Regions from separate parts of the Streptomyces sp. NPDC043876 genome, predicted to be linked through region 1. Evidence: riboswitches for the same ligand, from Rfam matches in the RefSeq annotation. Region 1 holds a riboswitch; each other region holds the start of a gene.
What was found. Region 1 has a riboswitch for cyclic di-AMP ahead of AC0693_RS30155 (M23 family metallopeptidase). Riboswitches for the same ligand answer to the same signal wherever they lie in the genome.
Positions count from the first base shown of each region.

Region 1 (4,688 bases):
CGCAGGCCGCTGACCGGGGGCTTCGCCAGATCGGCCAGGGTCGTCGGGTGCACCGGGACGGGCGCGCCCGGGTTGCGCCGGACCCGCTGCTCCTTGTGGAAATAGATCTTGGCGAACTCCACCATGGAGCCGGAAGGCCTGGTCCGGGCACCGACCGGGTTCTGGAAGACGCCGTCGGCGAAGTTCGGCGAGCGCAGGATCCGCTCCAGCCGCGCGCCGGACGGATCCGCGCCGAAGGCTTCGGGCCGCAGGGCGCGCAGCCGTGGACGCAAGGAACGGGAGCCGGGGCCGGAGCCGGTCAAGGCGCCTCCAGAGGGGAAGTGGGCAGGGCTGGTCGTACGTTCTACCACCATCCCAACGCGCGCCGCCCCCGAAGGATTCCGCGCGCCTCCCCGCCTCGCCCGCGACGCCCCTCGGCCCGCCCCTACAGCGGCAGCAGGTCCGGGCGCTTGGCCCCCATGCGGTCCCCCGAGGACTCCCCGCGCAGTCGCCTGCCGATCCACGGCACGAGGTGCTCCCGTGCCCACTGGATGTTGTCGCGGGTCACCTCGGCCGAGCCGCGCGGCTGCTGCGGGGGCCACGGCTGGTCCGGGTCCGCGGGCACCTCCAGGCCGAGCACCTGCGCGGCGCGCAGCGCGACCCGGGTGTGCCCCTCGGGCGAGAGGTGCAGCCGGTCGTGGTCCCAAGCCCGCCTGTCCTGTACGGACTTCAGCGACCAGAGGTCGAGCACCGGGCATCCGTACCGGTCGGCGATGGACCGGACGTGCGCCGAGTACGTCGCCACCTTGCCCCGGATGTGCCTGAGCACCGGCACCCCGCGGGTGTCGAAACCGGTGGTGATCATCACCATGCCGACGGACCCGACGAGGTCGGCGAGGGCCGCCTCGAACCGCTCCGCCACGTCGTCGGGGTCGCTCCCCGGCCGGATGATGTCATTGCCCCCGGCGCAGAAGCTGACCAGGTCGGGCGCCAGTTCCTTGGCCCGCGGTACCTGGTCGGCCACGATCTGGTCCAGGAGCTTCCCCCGCACGGCGAGGTTGGCGTACCGGAAGTCGTGCTCCTCGCGCTGGTCCGCGAGGAGCACGGCGAGCCGGTCGGCCCAGCCCACGCACAGGCCCCCCGGCCCCGGGTCGCCCACACCCTCGGTGAAACTGTCCCCGATCGCCGCGTACGAGCCGATGCCCGGCAGTGCCGTCTTGATTTCCGTCGTCCGTGCCGTCGTCTTCGTCGTCATCGCTGTCGTCGCTGCCACGAGAGCCCATACTCCACCCCGGGCGGTGACCTACGCGACCGTAGCCACCCCTTGACGGACCGTGATCTTTACCACCCGGCGGGTAAGGAATAAGTGAGGAGTCCGTCAGGTCTTTCAAGGGAGGCGGGGACACCGACGCGGCGGTGGCGTCAGACGTTCACGCCCTTCGAGCGCAGGTAGCCCAGCGGGTCGATGTCCGTGCCGTAGCCGGACCCGGTGCGGATCTCGAAGTGCAGGTGCGGGCCGGTGACGTTGCCGGTGGCACCGGAGAGGCCGATGCTCTGGCCCGCGGTCACGCTCTGGCCGACCGAGACCGAGAGCTGGGACAGGTGGCCGTACTGCGAGTAGCGGCCGTCCGCGTGCCGGATGACGACCTCGTTGCCGTACGCGCCGCCCCAGCCGGCGGAGACCACGGTGCCCGCGCCGACCGCGTGGACGGTGGTGCCGGTGCCCACGGCGAAGTCGACGCCGGTGTGGTAACCGCTGGACCACATGCTGCCGCTCGCCCGGTACTGGGTGGCGATGGAGGCGGAGACCGGGGCGACGAAGCCGGAGGCCGAGGCGGTACCGCTGCCCGAGCCCGTGCCGGCGGAGGTGCCGCCCCGAGCACTCGTTCCCTCCTGCGACGCACCCTCGTCGGCCGTGGCGGCCGGGGCCTCCGCGGCGGCGGCGCCCTCGTCCTGGCCCGCGTCCTCGTCCGCGTCCGCAGCGTCGTCCGCCACCGGCGCGGGTTCCTCGGCGCTCTGCGCGGCGGGCGCCGGAGCCTGTCCGCCCGGTCCGCCGAGCGCGAGCTTCAGCCCCGGGTGGATCAGCGAGGGGTCGGAGCCGACGGCCTCGCGGTTGTCCGCGTAGAGGCGCTGCCAACCACCGCTCAGGTGCCGCTCCGCGGCGATCTCCGAGAGGCAGTCGCCGGACACCACGGTGTACACCGAGGAGGCCTCGGGCGCGGCGGCCGCGGCCCGGAGCGCCGCCGGAGCCTGGGCCGGGAGGGCCTGGGCCGGCAGCGCGGCGGTGGCGGGAGCCGTGGCCTGCGGGGCGGCCTGCGCGCCGGCGGCGCCCAGCAGCGGCAGCGCGAGCGCCGCGCTTCCGGTGCCCGCGACGACGAGACCGCGGGTGAATGCGGCGGACTTCGGACGGCGGTGCTTTCCCTTTGCGGGCATGGTGAATTCCTCTCCGTCGCCTGCGAGGTGAGCTGTCGGGTTCGGACTGGAGATGTCCGGCCGTAGATCTACGGCTTCACCCCGAGCCGTCCGGAGGAGATCCATTCGAGAACATCGAGAAGATCGGATTCGGAAACGGCGGCTTACCTGGTTCCCCCGCTCCTGCCGGGCGCGTGGATCGTCGGGTGCGGTGCCGGACGGTGGCAGGATTAGGCGGTCCATCCGGGTGGAGGTGAAGGTATTGGCTCCGGTCCCGTGGAACAAGCCGCGAATTCCCTTGGGTAATGGCGCGGGTGAGGGGCCGCCGGAATTCCGGTCACCCTCCGTGGAATCCGCTGCGGCAACACCCTTGCGCACAAGGCAATTCGGCTTTAGCGATCACACACTCACGGTCACCGTATGATCCTGCTCACGGGGACGGGCCCGATCTCCCCGCCCCTTATGGCAAGTTGCGTTCAACCAGCGCAATTCGGACATGCCGCGACGATACGGAGGAGTCTTCGTGACCCAGCAGATACCCCAGGCCCCGTCCACGGAGCCGGAACTGACCGGAGTGCGCAACTTCCGTGACGTGGGCGGCCTCCCGGCCACCGACGGACGGAGGGTCAGATCGGGACAGGTCTACCGAAGCGGACATCTGGCGCATGCCACCGAAACCGACACGGAATTCCTCGCGTCGCTGGGTCTCCACACCGTCTTCGACTTCCGCAACGCCGCCGACCACGCCCTGGAGGGCCCGGACGTCGAGCTGCCGGGCGTGCGCAACGTCAACCTCCCGCTCTCCGACCCGGCGGACGGCACGGAGTTCTGGCGGATGGTCCGCGACGGCGATCTCGGCCAGCTGCGGGAGGCCCTCGGCGACGGCAAGGCCGCCCGGCGGATGGCCGCCTCCTACCGCGAGATCGTGACGACCCGCACCGCCGAGCACCGCCGGGTCGTGCAGGCGCTCGCCCGGAACGAGGTGCCGGTCCTGATGCACTGCGCGGCCGGCAAGGACCGGGCCGGGCTCTCGATCGCCGTCACCCTGCTCGCGCTCGACGTGGAGCGCGAGGCGATCGTGGCCGACTACCTGGAGTCGAACGCTCCGCACCGCCGCTACAAGGTGCGCCGCAGCGGCGGGACCCCCGAGGCCCGCTCCCCCGAGGTGATGGAGCTGCTCGCCCCGCTCTTCGACGCGCGCGCCGAGTACCTGCACGCGGCCTTCGAAACCCTGGAGGAGATCTGGGGCAGCACCGACCGCTACCTCGCCGAGGGCCTCGGCCTCGCGCCCGAGACCCTCGACGAGCTGCGCGACCGCCTCCTGGAGTGACGGCGCCGGCCGGTCCGCCGGGCGGCCGACCGGCGGACCACCCGGCGGGTCAGCGGTTCGCGACGGCCTGCTTGACCAGCGTCCTGCCGAAGTCCCACATCAGCCCGCCCCCGCCGTGGGCGTCGTCCATGACCTCCCGGAAGGCGCCCACGAAGCGGTCCACGTCCGCCTCGTCCACGATCAGCGGCGGAATCAGCTTGATCACTTCCAGGTGGTCACCGGAGACCTGGGTCAGGATCCGGTGCTTCTGGAGCAGCGGTACGACGACCATCTGCGCGAAGAGCCCCTTGCGCGCGGCCTGGAGCATGGTCCACCGGCTGCGCAGGCCCAGCGAGGACGGGCGGCCGAACTCGATGCCGATCATCAGCCCCCGGCCGCGCACCTCGTGCAGCAGTTCGTACTCGTCCACCATCGCCGCGAGCCGGCCGCGCAGCAGATCGCCCATGGCACGGGCGTTGGCCACGACCGACTCGTTCTCCATGACGGACAGCACCGCGAGCCCGGCGGCCATGGCCTGGGCGTTGGAGCCGAAGCTGGCCGAGTGCACGAGGACCCGGTCCATGGACGAGTACACCTTCTTGAAGATCCAGTCCTTGCCCAGGGTCGCGCCGACGGGCACGTAGCCGCCCGACAGGGCCTTGGCGACGCACACCAGGTCGGGTTCCACCCCGGCCTCGTGCTGGTAGGCGTAGAACTCCCCGGTCCGGCCGAAGCCGGTCTGCACCTCGTCCGCGATCAGCAGGGCCTTGTGCCGGTGCAGCAGCTCCTGCGCGGCGCGCAGGAAACCGGGCGGGGCCGCCAGCACCCCCTTGCCCTGGATCGGCTCCACGACGAAGGCGGCCACGTCGCCGCGCTTCAGCTCGCGCTCCAGGGCCCCCAGGTCCCCGAGGGCGATCCGGGTGTCGGGCAGCAGGGGCGCGAACCCGTCCCGGAAGCCCGCCTCCCCGTTCACCGACAGGGAGCCGGT
Region 1 covers NZ_JBWKDV010000011.1:143,042-147,729, forward strand. Annotated here, with positions in the region: gene AC0693_RS30145 (MBL fold metallo-hydrolase) at 1-302, opposite strand, end outside; gene AC0693_RS30150 (SGNH/GDSL hydrolase family protein) at 425-1,234, opposite strand; gene AC0693_RS30155 (M23 family metallopeptidase) at 1,402-2,412, opposite strand; cyclic di-AMP (ydaO/yuaA leader) riboswitch at 2,415-2,594, opposite strand; gene AC0693_RS30160 (tyrosine-protein phosphatase) at 2,915-3,721, shown strand; gene AC0693_RS30165 (aspartate aminotransferase family protein) at 3,771-4,688, opposite strand, start outside.

Region 2 (4,688 bases), on a different contig from region 1:
GTGTCGAAGGCCTTCACCCCGCGCAGGGTCGCCGAGTTCGCCCCGCGGGTGCAGGAGCTGACGGACCAGCTCATCGACGCCTTCGCGCAGAAGGGGGAGGCCGACCTGATCCACGAGTTCGCCTTCCCGCTCCCCATCTACGCCATCTGCGAGCTGCTCGGCGTACCGCGCGAGGACCAGGACGACTTCCGCGACTGGGCCGGGATGATGATCCGGCACGGCGGCGGTCCGCGCGGCGGGGTCGCCCGCTCCGTCAAGAAGATCCGCGCGTACCTCGGCGAGCTGATCCACCGCAAGCGCGACGACCTCGGCGACGACCTCATCTCGGACCTGATCCGGGCGAGCGACCACGGCGACCACCTGACGGAGGCCGAGGCCACCGCCATGTGCTTCGTGCTCCTCTTCGCGGGTTTCGAGACCACCATCAACCTGATCGGCAACGGCACCTGCGCGCTGCTCCGCAACCCCCGCCAGCGCGCGCTCCTCCAGGAGTCGCTGGCGGCCGGTGCGACGGAGCTGCTGGCGACCGGGATCGAGGAACTGCTCCGGTACGACGGTCCCGTGGAGCTGGCGACCTGGCGCTACGCGACCGAGCCGCTGACCATCGGCGGCCAGGACGTCCCGGCGGGCGATCCGGTGCTCGTCGTCCTCGCGGCGGCCGACCGGGACCCGGCGCGCTTCGACGCGCCGGACGCTCTGGACCTCGCGCGGAGCGACAACCAGCACCTCGGATACGGGCACGGCATCCACTACTGCCTGGGCGCTCCGCTGGCCCGACTGGAGGGTCAGACGGCGCTCGCGAGTTTGCTGACGCGTCTGCCCGATCTGGAACTGGCCATTCCTCCCGAGGAGCTGCGGTGGCGGGGCGGACTGATCATGCGTGGCCTGCGCACGCTTCCGGTCCGCTTCACAACCCCAAACGTTGCGGATGCGGAAGGGGCGGTGCCGGGGCCCGTGGCTGACTAACAGTCAACTCTGTGACCTCGACGTGATCTGCGCATCATCGACTTGTGACAAGCGTTCGAACCCGGCTAGGTTCGCGTCGCCCCCGCCGCCACGCGAAAGGTCCACCCTCATGCGTTCCGGGAACGGCCGCCACAGACGCCCCCGTCAGGTCCCCGCCCTCGTCGTCACCGCCGGAGTCGCCGGCTCCGCACTCGCTCTGCCGCTGTTCGCCGCCTCCGGCGCGAACGCGGCCGAGACCACCACCTGGGACAGGGTGGCCGAGTGCGAGAGCGGCGGAACCTGGAGCGCCGATTTCGGCAGCGGGTCGTACGGCGGACTCCAGTTCACGCTGGAACAGTGGAAGAGCGCGGGCGGGCTGGAGTTCGCCGCGCGGCCCGACCTCGCCAGCCGCTCGCAGCAGATAGCCATCGCCGAGCGGGTCCTCGCCTCGCAGGGACCGCAGGCCTGGCCGCTGTGCGGGGAGTCCTCCGGGCTCACCCGGGGCGGCCCCGCGCCCACCGTCGACCCGGGCCGCGCAGGTTCCGGTTCCGTCGCGCCGAGCCCGCTGCGCCCCGAAGGAACCCCGGCCTCCGGTGCGGGTCCGCTCGCCGGAGCGCCCGCGCCCGCCTCGACGCCGGCCTCCACCGGGCACATCCCCGGAGCCACCGCCCCGTCCGGGGCCAACGCCTCGCCCGGCGCGCTGCCGGCGGTCCCCGAGACCCCGCTGACCTCCGGACTGCCCGTCATGCCGCCCCCGGCGCCCGAGACCGGTGGCCCCGCCACCCCGACCGGGCCCACGGGAACGCCCGTGGCGCCCGTACCCGGCGGCTCCGCGCTCCCGGGCGGTCCGACGGCCTCCCCGTCGAACCCCGCGACTCCGGCGGCCCCGACGGGCCCGGCCGCCACGCCCGGCTCCGCGGCCACGCCGCAGGGCGAAACGTCGGCAACCGGTGGAAAGCACCGCGGAACGCCCGCCGCGGAGACGCCCGCGGCCCCTGACGCCCTGTCGGATCCGTCGTACACCGTCAAGGCCGGGGACAACCTGACGGCGATCGCGACCGCCCAGGGGGTCGAGGGTGGCTGGAATGCCCTTTACGAGGCAAATCAGCAGGTCATCGGGCATGACGCCGACCTCATCACCCCGGGGCAGAATCTCGATCTAAGCCAGAAATAGGGGCACTTCGGGCGCGAAGATCGCCTTGTATGTCCCCTTCGTGCAAGTGAGACATGCATCTCTTCGGTCCAACTGGCGTGTCCTGGTCGGAGACTGCCGCAAACCCGGCTCTCACCTGCGTAAACACCCGTCCCGGGAGCGCAAGTAGGGCCCGTTTCTCCCCGATGTCCCTCGTTGAACATCGGGGAGAGACCTGTCTACCTTCTGAATCGCTCGCCACCGCGGGCTCCTTCGACCGCATCGCCGAATCCTGCCGGCGGACGGAGGGAACAGTCGTCGCGCAAGCGCCGAAGGCAGGAGCGGGGGAACCAAGGTAAGTGCCGGAACCGGCCGTTGAGAGACGGTCACGGAACCGGCTTGGGGTTAAGCCGCGCACCACGGTGCGCGACCGGGCAACTCATCCGCCCGAACCCGACAGCTCACTTCGCAGGCGTCGGTGAGGAGAAAACCATGCTGCTTTCCGGCAAGGGCAAGCACCGTCGCGCCTCCAAGGCCACCCGTGTCGTCACCCTCGTCGGTGTCGCCGGTGTCGCCGTGGCGGCCCCGCTGATGACCGCGGGCGCCGCGAGCGCCGCGACCACCTCCCAGTGGGACGCCGTCGCCGCGTGCGAGTCCGGCGGCAACTGGTCCATCAACACGGGCAACGGCTACTACGGCGGCGTGCAGTTCTCGTCCTCCACCTGGGCGGCGTACGGCGGCAAGGCCTACGCCCCGCAGGCCAACCAGGCCACCAAGTCGCAGCAGATAGCCATCGCCGAGAAGGTCCTCAAGGGCCAGGGCAAGGGCGCGTGGCCGTCCTGCGGCGTGGGCCTGTCGAACGCGGCCTACAACGGCGGCGCGGCCGAGGCCCCCAAGCAGGCCAAGCCCGAGAAGAAGGCCGAGAAGAAGGCCCAGCCGAAGCAGGAGACCAAGCGCGCCGAGGCGCCGGTCACCCGCTCCGAGCGCGCCGAGACCCCGGCCCCCGTCAAGAAGACCCCGGCCGCCGAGGCCCCCAAGACGGGCAACGGCTCCTACGAGGTCAAGGCCGGCGACACCCTCGGCACCATCGCCCAGGCGAACGCCGTCAAGGGCGGCTGGCAGCACGTGTTCGAGCTGAACAAGGACATCGTGCAGGACGCCGACCTGATCTTCCCGGGTCAGAAGCTGAAGCTCAGCTGAACCCCGCGGTAACGCTCCACGCATGACCACCACCGCCCGGCGCGTATCCCCTCACGCGCCGGGCTGTCGTGTTTCCGCGGGCGGAATCCCGCCTTCAGCCTTGCTCTATGTCCTGTAAGAGGGGTATTCCCACCCTTTTTCGTCCCAGGGAGCGGTTGCTCGGCGGGCCGACCGCCCCGATCCGGTTAGGCTCTAAGCGGCAGGGCCGTCCCACGGCCCGACACGCCACCGCACACCCAGCGCCACATCCCATAAGGAGATGCTCGTGCCGTCCATCGACGTCGTCGTAGCCCGGGAAATCCTGGACTCCCGAGGCAACCCCACGGTCGAGGTCGAGGTTGGCCTCGACGACGGCAGCACCGGCCGTGCTGCTGTTCCGTCCGGCGCCTCCACCGGTGCCTTCGAGGCCGTCGAGCTGCGGGACGGTGACGCCAACCGCTACCTCGGCAAGGGCGTCGAGAAGGCCGTCCTCGCCGTCATCGAGCAGATCGGCCCGGAGCTCGTCGGCTACGACGCCACCGAGCAGCGCCTGATCGACCAGGCCATGTGCGACCTGGACGCCACCGACAACAAGGGCTCGCTGGGCGCCAACGCGATCCTCGGTGTCTCCCTGGCCGTCGCGCACGCCGCGTCCGAGGCCTCGGACCTGCCGCTCTTCCGCTACCTCGGTGGCCCGAACGCGCACCTGCTGCCCGTTCCGATGATGAACATCCTGAACGGCGGGTCGCACGCCGACTCCAACGTGGACATCCAGGAGTTCATGATCGCTCCGATCGGCGCGGAGTCCTTCTCCGAGGCGCTGCGCTGGGGTTCCGAGGTCTACCACACCCTCAAGAAGGTCCTGCACAGCAAGGGCCTCTCCACCGGCCTGGGCGACGAGGGCGGCTTCGCCCCGAACCTGGAGTCCAACCGCGCCGCGCTCGACCTCATCGTCGAGGCCATCAAGCTGGCCGGCTACGTCCCGGGCAAGGACATCGCGCTGGCGCTCGACGCCGCCGCGTCCGAGTTCTACAAGGACGGCAAGTACGAGTACGAGGGCCAGTCCCGCTCGGCCGCCGAGATGACCGAGTACTACGAGGAGCTCTGCGCCGCGTACCCGCTGGTCTCCCTCGAAGACCCGCTGTTCGAGGACGACTGGGCCGGCTGGAAGATCCTCACCGACCGCCTGGGCTCCAAGGTCCAGATCGTCGGCGACGACCTCTTCGTCACCAACCCGGAGCGCCTCGCCCGCGGCATCGAAGAGGGCTCGGCGAACGCCCTGCTCGTCAAGGTGAACCAGATCGGTTCGCTGACCGAGGCCCTGGACGCCGTCGAGATGGCCCAGCGCAACGGCTTCAAGTGCATGATGTCGCACCGCTCCGGCGAGACCGAGGACGTCACCATCGCCGACCTCGCCGTCGCGGTGAACTGC
Region 2 covers NZ_JBWKDV010000010.1:84,486-89,173, reverse strand. Annotated here, with positions in the region: gene AC0693_RS28345 (cytochrome P450 family protein) at 1-966, shown strand, start outside; gene AC0693_RS28340 (LysM peptidoglycan-binding domain-containing protein) at 1,076-2,119, shown strand; cyclic di-AMP (ydaO/yuaA leader) riboswitch at 2,395-2,567, shown strand; gene AC0693_RS28335 (transglycosylase family protein) at 2,570-3,277, shown strand; gene eno (phosphopyruvate hydratase) at 3,537-4,688, shown strand, end outside.
Region 2: linked by a shared signal. The riboswitch ahead of AC0693_RS28335 (transglycosylase family protein) and the one ahead of AC0693_RS30155 (M23 family metallopeptidase) in region 1 are both predicted to bind cyclic di-AMP.

Region 3 (4,688 bases), on a different contig from region 1:
TCGCAGTCGCGGACGATCGCGTCAGCGCGGAAGTGGGCGAGGTAGTCGGCCTGTTCGGCGGGGCCGCCGCGCAGCGGGAGGGTCTGGCGGTTCGCGGGGGTGGAACGGCCGGTGCCGCGCTGGTCCAGGAGGAGGACGCGGAACTCGGTCAGGGCCCGGTCCAGCCAGGCCTGGCGGCCGGTGAAGCGGCGGGCGCCGAAGCCGGGGCCGCCCTCCAGGTAGAGCAGCCAGGGCAGCGTGGCCGGGTCCTTGCCCGTCGCCACGGCCTCGCGGGCGTACAGCTCGATGCGCTCGCCGTCCGGGCGGTCGTGGTCCAGCGGGACCGTGAAGCGGTGGTCGGTCAGGACTACGCCGGGCTGGCGGTAGCTGCGGCTCTGGCTGTGGCTGTGGGTCACGGACGATCCAAGGGTCGGGTGTGGTGGGTTCCGGTGCGGTGGGTTCCGGTGCGGGTCGTGCGGGCCCGGTGCGGTGGGTTCCGGTGCGGGTCGTGCGGGCCCGGTGCTGCCTCCGGCGGCGCCTCAAACGCCGGCGGGGCTGATATCGCCGTCGCCGGGGCTGATGTGGCGGCCCCGGGACGGGGGGTGGCCCGGGGCTCGTGGTCAGAAGAGGACGACCGAGCGGAGGACTTCGCCGCGTTCCATGCGGGCGAAGGCTTCCTCCACGTCGTCGAGCGCGATGGTCTCGGAGACGAACGCGTCGAGGTCGAGGCGGCCCTGGAGGTAGAGGTCGATCAGCAGCGGGAAGTCCCGCTCGGGCAGGCAGTCCCCGTACCAGGAGGACTTGAGGGCGCCGCCGCGGCCGAAGACGTCGAGCAGCGGGAGTTCGAGGGTCATCTCCGGGGTGGGGACGCCGACCAGCACCACGGTGCCGGCCAGGTCGCGGGCGTAGAACGCCTGCCGGTAGGTCTCGGGGCGGCCGACGGCGTCGATGACCACGTCCGCTCCGTTGCCGCCGGTCAGCGCCTGGACCGCCTTGACCACGTCCTCGGTCCGGCCGTTGACGGTGTGGGTGGCGCCCAGCCCCCTGGCCTGTTCCAGCTTGCGGTCGTCCAGGTCCACCGCGATGATCCGGCCCGCGCCGGCGAGCCGGGCCCCGGCGACGGCCGCGCTGCCCACGCCGCCGCAGCCGATGACGGCCACCGAGTCGCCGCGGCCGACGTTCCCGGTGTTGAGGGCCGCGCCGAGGCCCGCCATCACCCCGCAGCCCAGCAGCCCGGCGGCGGCGGCCGAGGCCGCCGGGTCCACCTTGGTGCACTGGCCGGCGGCGACCAGGGTCTTCTCGGCGAAGGCTCCGATGCCCAGCGCCGGGGAGAGCGGAGTGCCGTCCTCCAGGGTCATGGACTGGGTGGCGTTGTGGGTGTCGAAGCAGTACCAGGGGCGCCCGCGCTTGCAGGCGCGGCAGCGGCCGCACACGGCGCGCCAGTTGAGGATCACGAAGTCGCCGGGGGCGACGCCGGTGACATCGGGGCCGACGGCCTCCACCACTCCGGCGGCCTCGTGGCCGAGGAGGAAGGGGAAGGCGTCGTTGATGCCGCCCTCCCGGTAGTGCAGGTCGGTGTGGCAGACCCCGCAGGCCTGGACCTGGACGAGCGCCTCGCCCGGCCCCGGGTCGGGCACGAGGATCGTTGTCGTCTCCACCGGCGCGCCCTTGCTCCGTGCGATGACCCCTCGTACGCGATGCGTCACGTCATACCCCGCTCTCCTGTGATCCGTCCCGTGCTGCGAACGTACACGGCGGGAGCCTCCCGGCGGGGCCACCGGCACACTTCGGGCGGCCGACGGCGCCCGGGCGCCGGACGCCTGGGTCCCGCAGACGCCCGGGGCGCCCCCCGGGCGCGCGGAACTGCCGGAGGAGGCGCGGCCGGTGGAGGTGCGAGAAACACCTTTAGAGGCAGCTAGGGGTGATTTGCCCTTGAATGCGGAACGGGCGCCCCGGCGGTGATGTGAGTCACGCGGAACAGGCCGGACCGCCGCCACCCGTAAAAGATCCGGAAGGTTCAATTCCGGGCCCCGCAATGAAATTCGGGATCCACGGCCCGTACGGGTGTGACGCATTCCGCGGACCGGTACCGATAAGACGATCACCACGCGGAATTCGCCCCTTGTTCCCGCCCTCCCTCTTCGTTTACGGTCACCGCAATCCAGGTGGAACGCCGAATCCTGCCGCCACCCGGAAACCCATCCCACTTCACGTACGGCAGGAGCGGGGGAACCAGGTAGGCCGCCGGTCCGGATCATGAATCCGGACCGGCTCGGGGTGAAGTCGCACCACCGGCACGCACGTCTTCGTCATGCCCGAGGCATGTCCGGAACACGCGTGCCGCGGTGCGGCCGGACAGCTCCCGTCCGAACCCGACAGCTCACCTCGCAGGCGACGGAGAGGAATGCGCCATGTCCGCATCGGGCAAGCACCGCCGTCCCAAGAACAGCCGGGTGGCCCGTCTGGTCGCCGTCGCGGGCACCGGCGGTTTCGCCCTCGCCCTCCCGCTGATCAGCGCCTCCGGGGCGGAGGCCGCTCAGCCGGCCGCGGCCGCCAAGGCGCCCACCGCTTCCACGGCCGCGACGAAGGCCGCCGCCCCCACGGTCTATTCCGTGGTGCCCGGCGACACCCTTTCCAAGATCGCGCAAACGCATTCCGTGAGCGGCGGCTGGAAGAAGCTGTACGCGGACAACCGCTCGGTGATCGGCAGCGACCCGTCCGTCATCCGCCCGGGAACCAAGCTGACGATCGGCGGGGCCGCAAAGGCGAGTTCGGGATCGGCCAAGGCCACCGCCACGGCCCTGGCCGCCCATCGGAATACCACGGCCACGCCCGCCCGCGCCGACCGTTCCGCACGGCCCACCACTCTGTACGCCAACAACCTCGACGGGTGGATTCGCCAGTCGCTGGAGATCATGGCCCAGCACGGAATTCCCGGAACCTACGACGGAATTCACCGCAACGTGCTGCGCGAGTCCTCGGGCAACCCGCTCGCCATCAACAACTGGGACTCCAACGCGGCCGCGGGCATTCCCTCGAAGGGCCTCCTCCAGGTCATCGACCCCACCTTCAGGGCCTACCACGTGCCCGGCACGTCGTCCGACTCCTACGACCCGGTCGCGAACATCACCGCCGCCTGCAACTACGCGGCCGCCCGCTACGGTTCGATCGACAACGTCAACGGCGCCTACTGAGCGGACCCCGGGCGGAGCACGCCGCGCGGGCCGGTCCCGGGATCCCGCCTCACCTCAGGCGGTCGGCCAGCGCGGTGAACTGACTCCACGTCGGCCCGGGCGGCCGCGGGTCCCAGACCTTTTGGGCGAGGGCGGCCAGCGGCAGCCGGATCCCGGCGGCGACCTGCGCCTGGGTCTGCGATCCGGCCAGGTCGCACCAGACGGCGAGCCGGGCGCCCAGGATCCGGTCGGCGTAGCGGGCGGGCACGGCCTCGGTGCCGCGCAGCACGAGCGGGGTCCACTGTTCGTAGATCCGCCGGCCGGTCGGGTAGGTGAAGTCGTTGGGCTCGCCGAGGACGTAGTACAGGTACTCGTCGTTGAGGTTGACCACGGGCCGGCCCTCGCGCAGGTACTCCAGGGGCGGGCGGGCGCCGATCTCCTTGCCCGTCCAGTACTCCACCTCGATGTCCCGCGCGGCGGTGGCCGCGCCCCCGGTGAAGAAGCCGTCGTTCCACGCCTTGGGCTGCCGGCCGGCGGCCCGGACCACGGACGCGCGGTCGTTCAGCCAGCCGGTGGCCAGGTCGAAGACGCGCGCCCCGGCGCCGTACCGCTTCCGGGCGGCCGCCGCGAGCTGCGGGAAGGAGGCCTGCGGGTCCTTGACGACCAGCGCCTGGTACTCGTCGGCGCCGACGTGCCAGCGCGCGCCGGGGAAGAGCGGCAGGTATTCGCGCAGCAGCTCGTCGACGAGCCGCGCGGACGCCGGGTCGGAGATGTCCACGGCGCCCTTGACGGCCCGCCCGGCCGCGTCGCGCAGCTGGAGGGCGGGGTGGGCGCGCAGGACGGCGCCCAGGTGTCCGGGCGAGTCGATCTCGGGGACGACCTCGATGTGCAGGCTCCGGGCGAGGGCCACGATGGCGCGCACCTCGGCCTGGCTGAGGTGCGGGTCGGAGACGATCTCGGGGTGGCTGACGGAAGCGATGCGGAAGGCCTGGTCGTCGGAGAAGTGCAGGCCCAGCTGGTTGAGCTTGAGGTCGGCCATCTCGCGCAGCCGGTCCTCGATCCACGGCGCGGTGAAGTTCTTGCGGGCTATGTCGAGGTTCAGGCCGCGCTGCGGGCGGTCCGGCGCGTCCTTGACCGTTCCCTCGCCGATGGATCCGGCGCCGCGGACAGCCTGTTCGAGGGTGCGCGTGCCGTAGAAGACCCCGGCGTCGTCGGGCCCGGTGATGCGGACGCCGCCACCCCGCACGGTGAGGGTGTAGGACTCCGGGGCGGCCTTGGCGCCGCTCGCGGGGGCCTTGTCGAGAGCGAGTTCGAGTTCCACGTCGCCGGGCCGGAGCGGGCCGCCGTCCTCGGCGTAGCCCAGCTCCAGGTCGCGGGCGAGCATCTTCCCCTCGTCGCCGAGGGCGGCCGCGTCGGCGCGGGCGACGACGACCCGTGCCTGCGGGGCTGGCTTCCAGCCGGGGCCGCGCGCCGCTTCGAAGGTGCGGACGGCCGGGATCGTCCGCGGCGCGGTGGACAGGGGGTAGCTGCGGCTCG
Region 3 covers NZ_JBWKDV010000003.1:127,214-131,901, reverse strand. Annotated here, with positions in the region: gene AC0693_RS09990 (alpha/beta fold hydrolase) at 1-395, opposite strand, end outside; gene AC0693_RS09985 (S-(hydroxymethyl)mycothiol dehydrogenase) at 600-1,685, opposite strand; cyclic di-AMP (ydaO/yuaA leader) riboswitch at 2,141-2,386, shown strand; gene AC0693_RS09980 (LysM peptidoglycan-binding domain-containing protein) at 2,391-3,173, shown strand; gene AC0693_RS09975 (beta-N-acetylhexosaminidase) at 3,223-4,688, opposite strand, start outside.
Region 3: linked by a shared signal. The riboswitch ahead of AC0693_RS09980 (LysM peptidoglycan-binding domain-containing protein) and the one ahead of AC0693_RS30155 (M23 family metallopeptidase) in region 1 are both predicted to bind cyclic di-AMP.

Region 4 (4,688 bases), on a different contig from region 1:
TCGAGCGGCTGACCGCGCTCGCCTACCCCGAGGGCCACCCGTACCACCACACCCCGATCGGCTCGATGGCCGACCTGGACGCGGCCTCGCTGGAGGACGCGCGGACCTTCTTCCGCACGTACTACGCGCCGAACAACGCCGTCCTGTCGGTCGTCGGCGACATCGACCCCGAGCAGACGCTCGCCTGGATCGAGAAGTACTTCGGCACCATCCCCGCGCACGACGGCAAGCAGCCGCCGCGCGACGGCTCGCTGCCCGACACCATGGGCGGCCAGCTCCGCGAGGAGATCGTCGAGCAGGTCCCGGCCCGCGCCCTGATGGCCGCCTACCGGCTACCGCACGACGGCACCCGCGACTGCGACGCCGCCGACGTGGCCCTGACCATCCTGGGCGGCGGCGAGTCCTCCCGGCTCCACAACCGCCTGGTCCGCCGCGACCAGAGCGCCGTGGCGGCCGGATTCGGCATGCTGCGCCTGGCCGGCGCCCCCTCGCTGGGGTGGCTGGACGTCAAGACCTCCGGCGGGGTCGAGGTGCCCGACATCGAGGCCGCCGTCGACGAGGAACTCGCGCGGTTCGCCGCCGAGGGCCCGACCGCCGAGGAGATGGAGCGCGCGCAGGCCCAGCTGGAGCGCGAATGGCTGGACCGGCTGAGCACGGTGGCCGGCCGCGCCGACGAACTGTGCCGCTTCGCGGTGCTCTTCGGCGACCCGCAGCTGGCGCTCACCGCCGTCGGCCGGGTCCTGGACATCACCGCCGAAGAGGTCCAGGCCGTGGCCGCGTCCCGGCTGCGCCCGGACAACCGCGCCGTGCTCGTCTACGAGCCGCTCGCGGCCGACGACGCCGAGGAAGCCGCCGAGAACGACGAGACCGAAGGGACGGAGCAGTGAGCGACACCGCAGCCGTCACGATGACCTTCCACCCCCGGCCGCAGCCCGGCGAGGCCCGGCCGTGGGCGTTCCCGGCCCCCGAGCGCGGTGCGCTGGACACCGGCCTGACCGTGCTGCGCTGCCACCGGCCCGGACAGCAGGTGGTGGCCGTCGAGATCAACCTCGCCGCCCCGCTGGACGCCGAACCGGCCGGGCTGGACGGCGTGGCCACGATCATGGCCCGCGCCCTGTCCGAGGGCACCGACAAGCACTCCGCGGAGGAGTTCGCGGCCGAGCTGGAGCGCTGCGGCGCCACCCTCGACGCGCACGCCGACCACCCCGGCATCCGGGTCTCCCTGGAGGTCCCGGCCTCCCGGCTCGCCAAGGCCCTGGGCCTGCTCGCCGAGGCCCTGCGCGCCCCCGCCTTCGCCGACAGCGAGGTGGACCGGCTGGTGCGCAACCGGCTCGACGAGATCCCGCACGAGCTGGCCAACCCGCAGCGCCGGGCCGCCAAGCAGCTCTCCCAGGAGCTGTTCCCGGCCACGCTGCGGATGTCCCGCCCGCGCCAGGGCACCGAGGAGACGGTGGCCCGGATCGACGCCGCGGCCGTACGTGCCTTCTACGAGGCCCACGTGCGCCCCGCCACCTCCACCGCGGTGGTGGTCGGCGACCTGACCGGCATCGATCTGGACGCCGTCCTCGCGGACACCCTGGGCACCTGGACGGGCGGCACGGCCGAGCCGCTCCCCGTACCGCCGATCACCGCGGACGACACGGGCCGCGTCGTCATCGTGGACCGGCCGGGCGCGGTGCAGACCCAGCTGCTCATCGGGCGGATCGGCGCGGACCGGCACGACCGCGTCTGGGCGCCCCAGGTGCTCGGCACGTACTGCCTGGGCGGCACCCTCACCTCCCGCCTGGACAAGGTGCTGCGCGAGGAGAAGGGCTACACCTACGGCGTGCGCGCCTTCGGGCAGGTGCTGCGCTCCACCGCCGACGGCACCGGCGCGTCGATGCTCGCCATCAGCGGTTCGGTGGACACCCCCAACACGGGCCCGGCGCTGGAGGACCTCTGGAAGGTGCTGCGCACCCTCGCGGAGGGCGGTCTGACCGACGCGGAGCGGGACGTGGCGGTGCAGAACCTGGTGGGCGTGGCCCCGTTGAAGTTCGAGACGGCCGCGTCCGTCGCGGGGACCCTGGCCGACCAGGTCGAGCAGGGCCTGCCGGACGACTACCAGGCGCGGTTGTACGCGCGGCTGGCCGAGACGGGCACGGTGGAGGCCACCTCCGCCGTCGTCAACGCCTTCCCGGTGGACCGGCTCGTGACGGTGCTCGTCGGTGACGCCGCGCAGATCGAGGCGCCGGTGCGCGCGCTCGGAATCGGTGACGTGCGCGTCGTCGCGAACTGACGGTGAACCGCCCATGAACTGAGCGGGCGCGGAAGGGGTTTCGGTGACTTGGCCACCGGAACCCCTTTTGTCCGTTTGGCGGAGAGGTTGCTTCTATGTCACGTGACGTAGCTAACAATGGGGCGCGTGTGTTTGGTGATTACCCGAAGATCCGCCTAGCGTCGGGCGTGCTGTCCGTCAGTTGTGAACGCCGCACTCGCGGCACCGGGCAGCGATCGCCGAGTCCCCGTCAGGCGCGAGCCTGGGGAGCCGGGGACCCACAGTCCCTGGGGTGAATCGGGCCATCTCGCAAGAGGGGGCCCGTAGGAGACCTTCCTGCTCCGAACCCGTCAGCTAACCCGGTAGGCGAGAGGGAAGGAAAGGATCAGCCCCTTCATGGCGTTCGGCAGCAGTCGTGCCTCTTCCGGCAAGCACCGTGGTTCCAGCCGTCTGAGCCGGAAGACCGCAGGTGTCGCCGGCATAGCCGCCCTCGCCGCCACCGGCGTCGCGGCCAGCCTCGCAGCCCCGGCCTTCGCCGCGGACAACCACCACACCACCGCCCCCCAGGGTGACGGCATGAACGCCGTCGTCGTCGCGGACACCCTCGCCGGCGACCTGGAGGCCCAGGCCGACGCGCAGCGCAACGCCGCCGACGCCGCCGCCCTCAAGGCGCAGGCCGAGGCCGAGGCGAAGACGAAGGCCGCCGAGGCCCGCCGCATGGCCGAGGCGAAGGCCAAGGCCGAGCGCGAGGCCAAGGAGCGCGCGGACCGCGAAGAGGAGCGCAAGCGCCTCAACGCCTTCGTGCTGCCGGTCACCGGCTCCTACGTCAGCACCCAGTACGGCGCGGGCGGCAGCGCCTGGTCCTCCGGCAGCCACACCGGCGTCGACTTCCACGCCGCCGAGGGCACCGTCGTCCACGCCGTGGGCGCGGGCGTCGTCGTCGAGGCCGGCGACGGCGGTGCGTACGGCAACAACATCGTCATCAAGCACAACGACGGTACGTACACCCAGTACGGCCACCTCTCGCGGCTGAGCGTCTCCGCCGGCGAGCAGGTCACCGCGGGCCAGCAGATCGGGCTGTCGGGCAACACCGGCAACAGCTTCGGCGCGCACCTGCACTTCGAGGCCCGTACCGGCCCGTCCTACGGCTCGGACATCAACCCGCTGGCCTACCTGCGGTCCAAGGGCGTCGAGATCTGACCCGCCCGCGCACGCGCTGACCGAAGGCCCCGGCTCATCGAGCCGGGGCCTTCGTGTCGTGCGCGCCTTTGTGCCCCTTTCCGAAAACCGTCCTCGGAAAAGAGCGCGCGTTGCCATAGAGTCGCGGTAATGGATTCGGCGGCAACGGTATTCAGCGGAGGTCCGGTCTTGCGAATTCCCGCGCACGCGGTTTGTACGGCGATCCGCGACGACATCGTCTCCGGGGTCTTCGGCCCGGGCTCCCGCCTCACCGAGGAGCTGCTCGCCCGGCGCTACGGAGTCTCCCGCGTCCCCGTCCGGGAGGCACTGCGCACCCTGGAGTCCGAGGGCTTCGTCACCACCCGCCGGCACGCGGGCGCCTGCGTCGCCGAGCCGACCGAGCAGGAGGCGGCCGACCTCCTGGAGGTCCGGATGCTGCTGGAGCCCCTCGCGGCGGCCCGGGCCGCCCGTCGGCGCAGCGAGGCGCACCTGAAGGTGCTGCGGGGGCTGGTCCGGCTGGGCCAGGAGCGGGCCAGGAGGGGGCAGGGGGAGGATCTGCGGTCCCTGGGCGGCTGGTTCCACGAGACGCTCGTGCAGGCCTCGGACAGCCCCGGCCTGATCGCGCTGCTCACGCAGATGCGCCACAAGGTCGCCTGGATGTACGCCGTGGACGCTCCGGTGCGGCCCGTGGAGTCCTGGGCGGAGCACGGCGCGATCGTGGACGCGGTGGCGCGCGGTGACGCGGAGCGGGCGCGGGCGCTGACCGCGGCCCACGCCGACCGCGCGGCCGGAGCGCACCGGCTGCGCGTGAGGACTTCGCAACCTGCCGTAAACATGGCGAGCGGCGGGCTTTAACACGGTCCCGATACAAAGGATTGATTTACCGGGCGGGAATTGTTTTTCCGGCCGCGTGGGTGCGTTCCGAATAAACGAAAAGGTCCGGGGCTGTTACGCGGCTTCGGGCGTTGCCGGGAAATGCGGCGGAGCCGTGGCCCCGGGTGAGGGGGCCACGGCTCCGCCGTGGGTGGCGCGTGGGCCGGACCCGGGGGTCAGGCGGGGTCAGACGGTCTCGGGAAGCTCTTCGAGACCCTCGGCGACCAGCTTCGCCAGACGGTCCAGCGCGGCGTCCGCGCCCTCGGCGTCGGACGCGAGGACGATCTCCTCGCCGCCCTGGGCGCCCAGGCCCAGGACCGCGAGCATGGACGCGGCGTTGACCGGGTTGCCGTCGGCCTTGGAGATGGTCACCGGGACGCCG
Region 4 covers NZ_JBWKDV010000006.1:138,188-142,875, forward strand. Annotated here, with positions in the region: gene AC0693_RS20235 (M16 family metallopeptidase) at 1-887, shown strand, start outside; gene AC0693_RS20240 (M16 family metallopeptidase) at 908-2,275, shown strand; cyclic di-AMP (ydaO/yuaA leader) riboswitch at 2,482-2,638, shown strand; gene AC0693_RS20245 (M23 family metallopeptidase) at 2,651-3,454, shown strand; gene AC0693_RS20250 (GntR family transcriptional regulator) at 3,623-4,288, shown strand; gene AC0693_RS20255 (HPr family phosphocarrier protein) at 4,493-4,688, opposite strand, start outside.
Region 4: linked by a shared signal. The riboswitch ahead of AC0693_RS20245 (M23 family metallopeptidase) and the one ahead of AC0693_RS30155 (M23 family metallopeptidase) in region 1 are both predicted to bind cyclic di-AMP.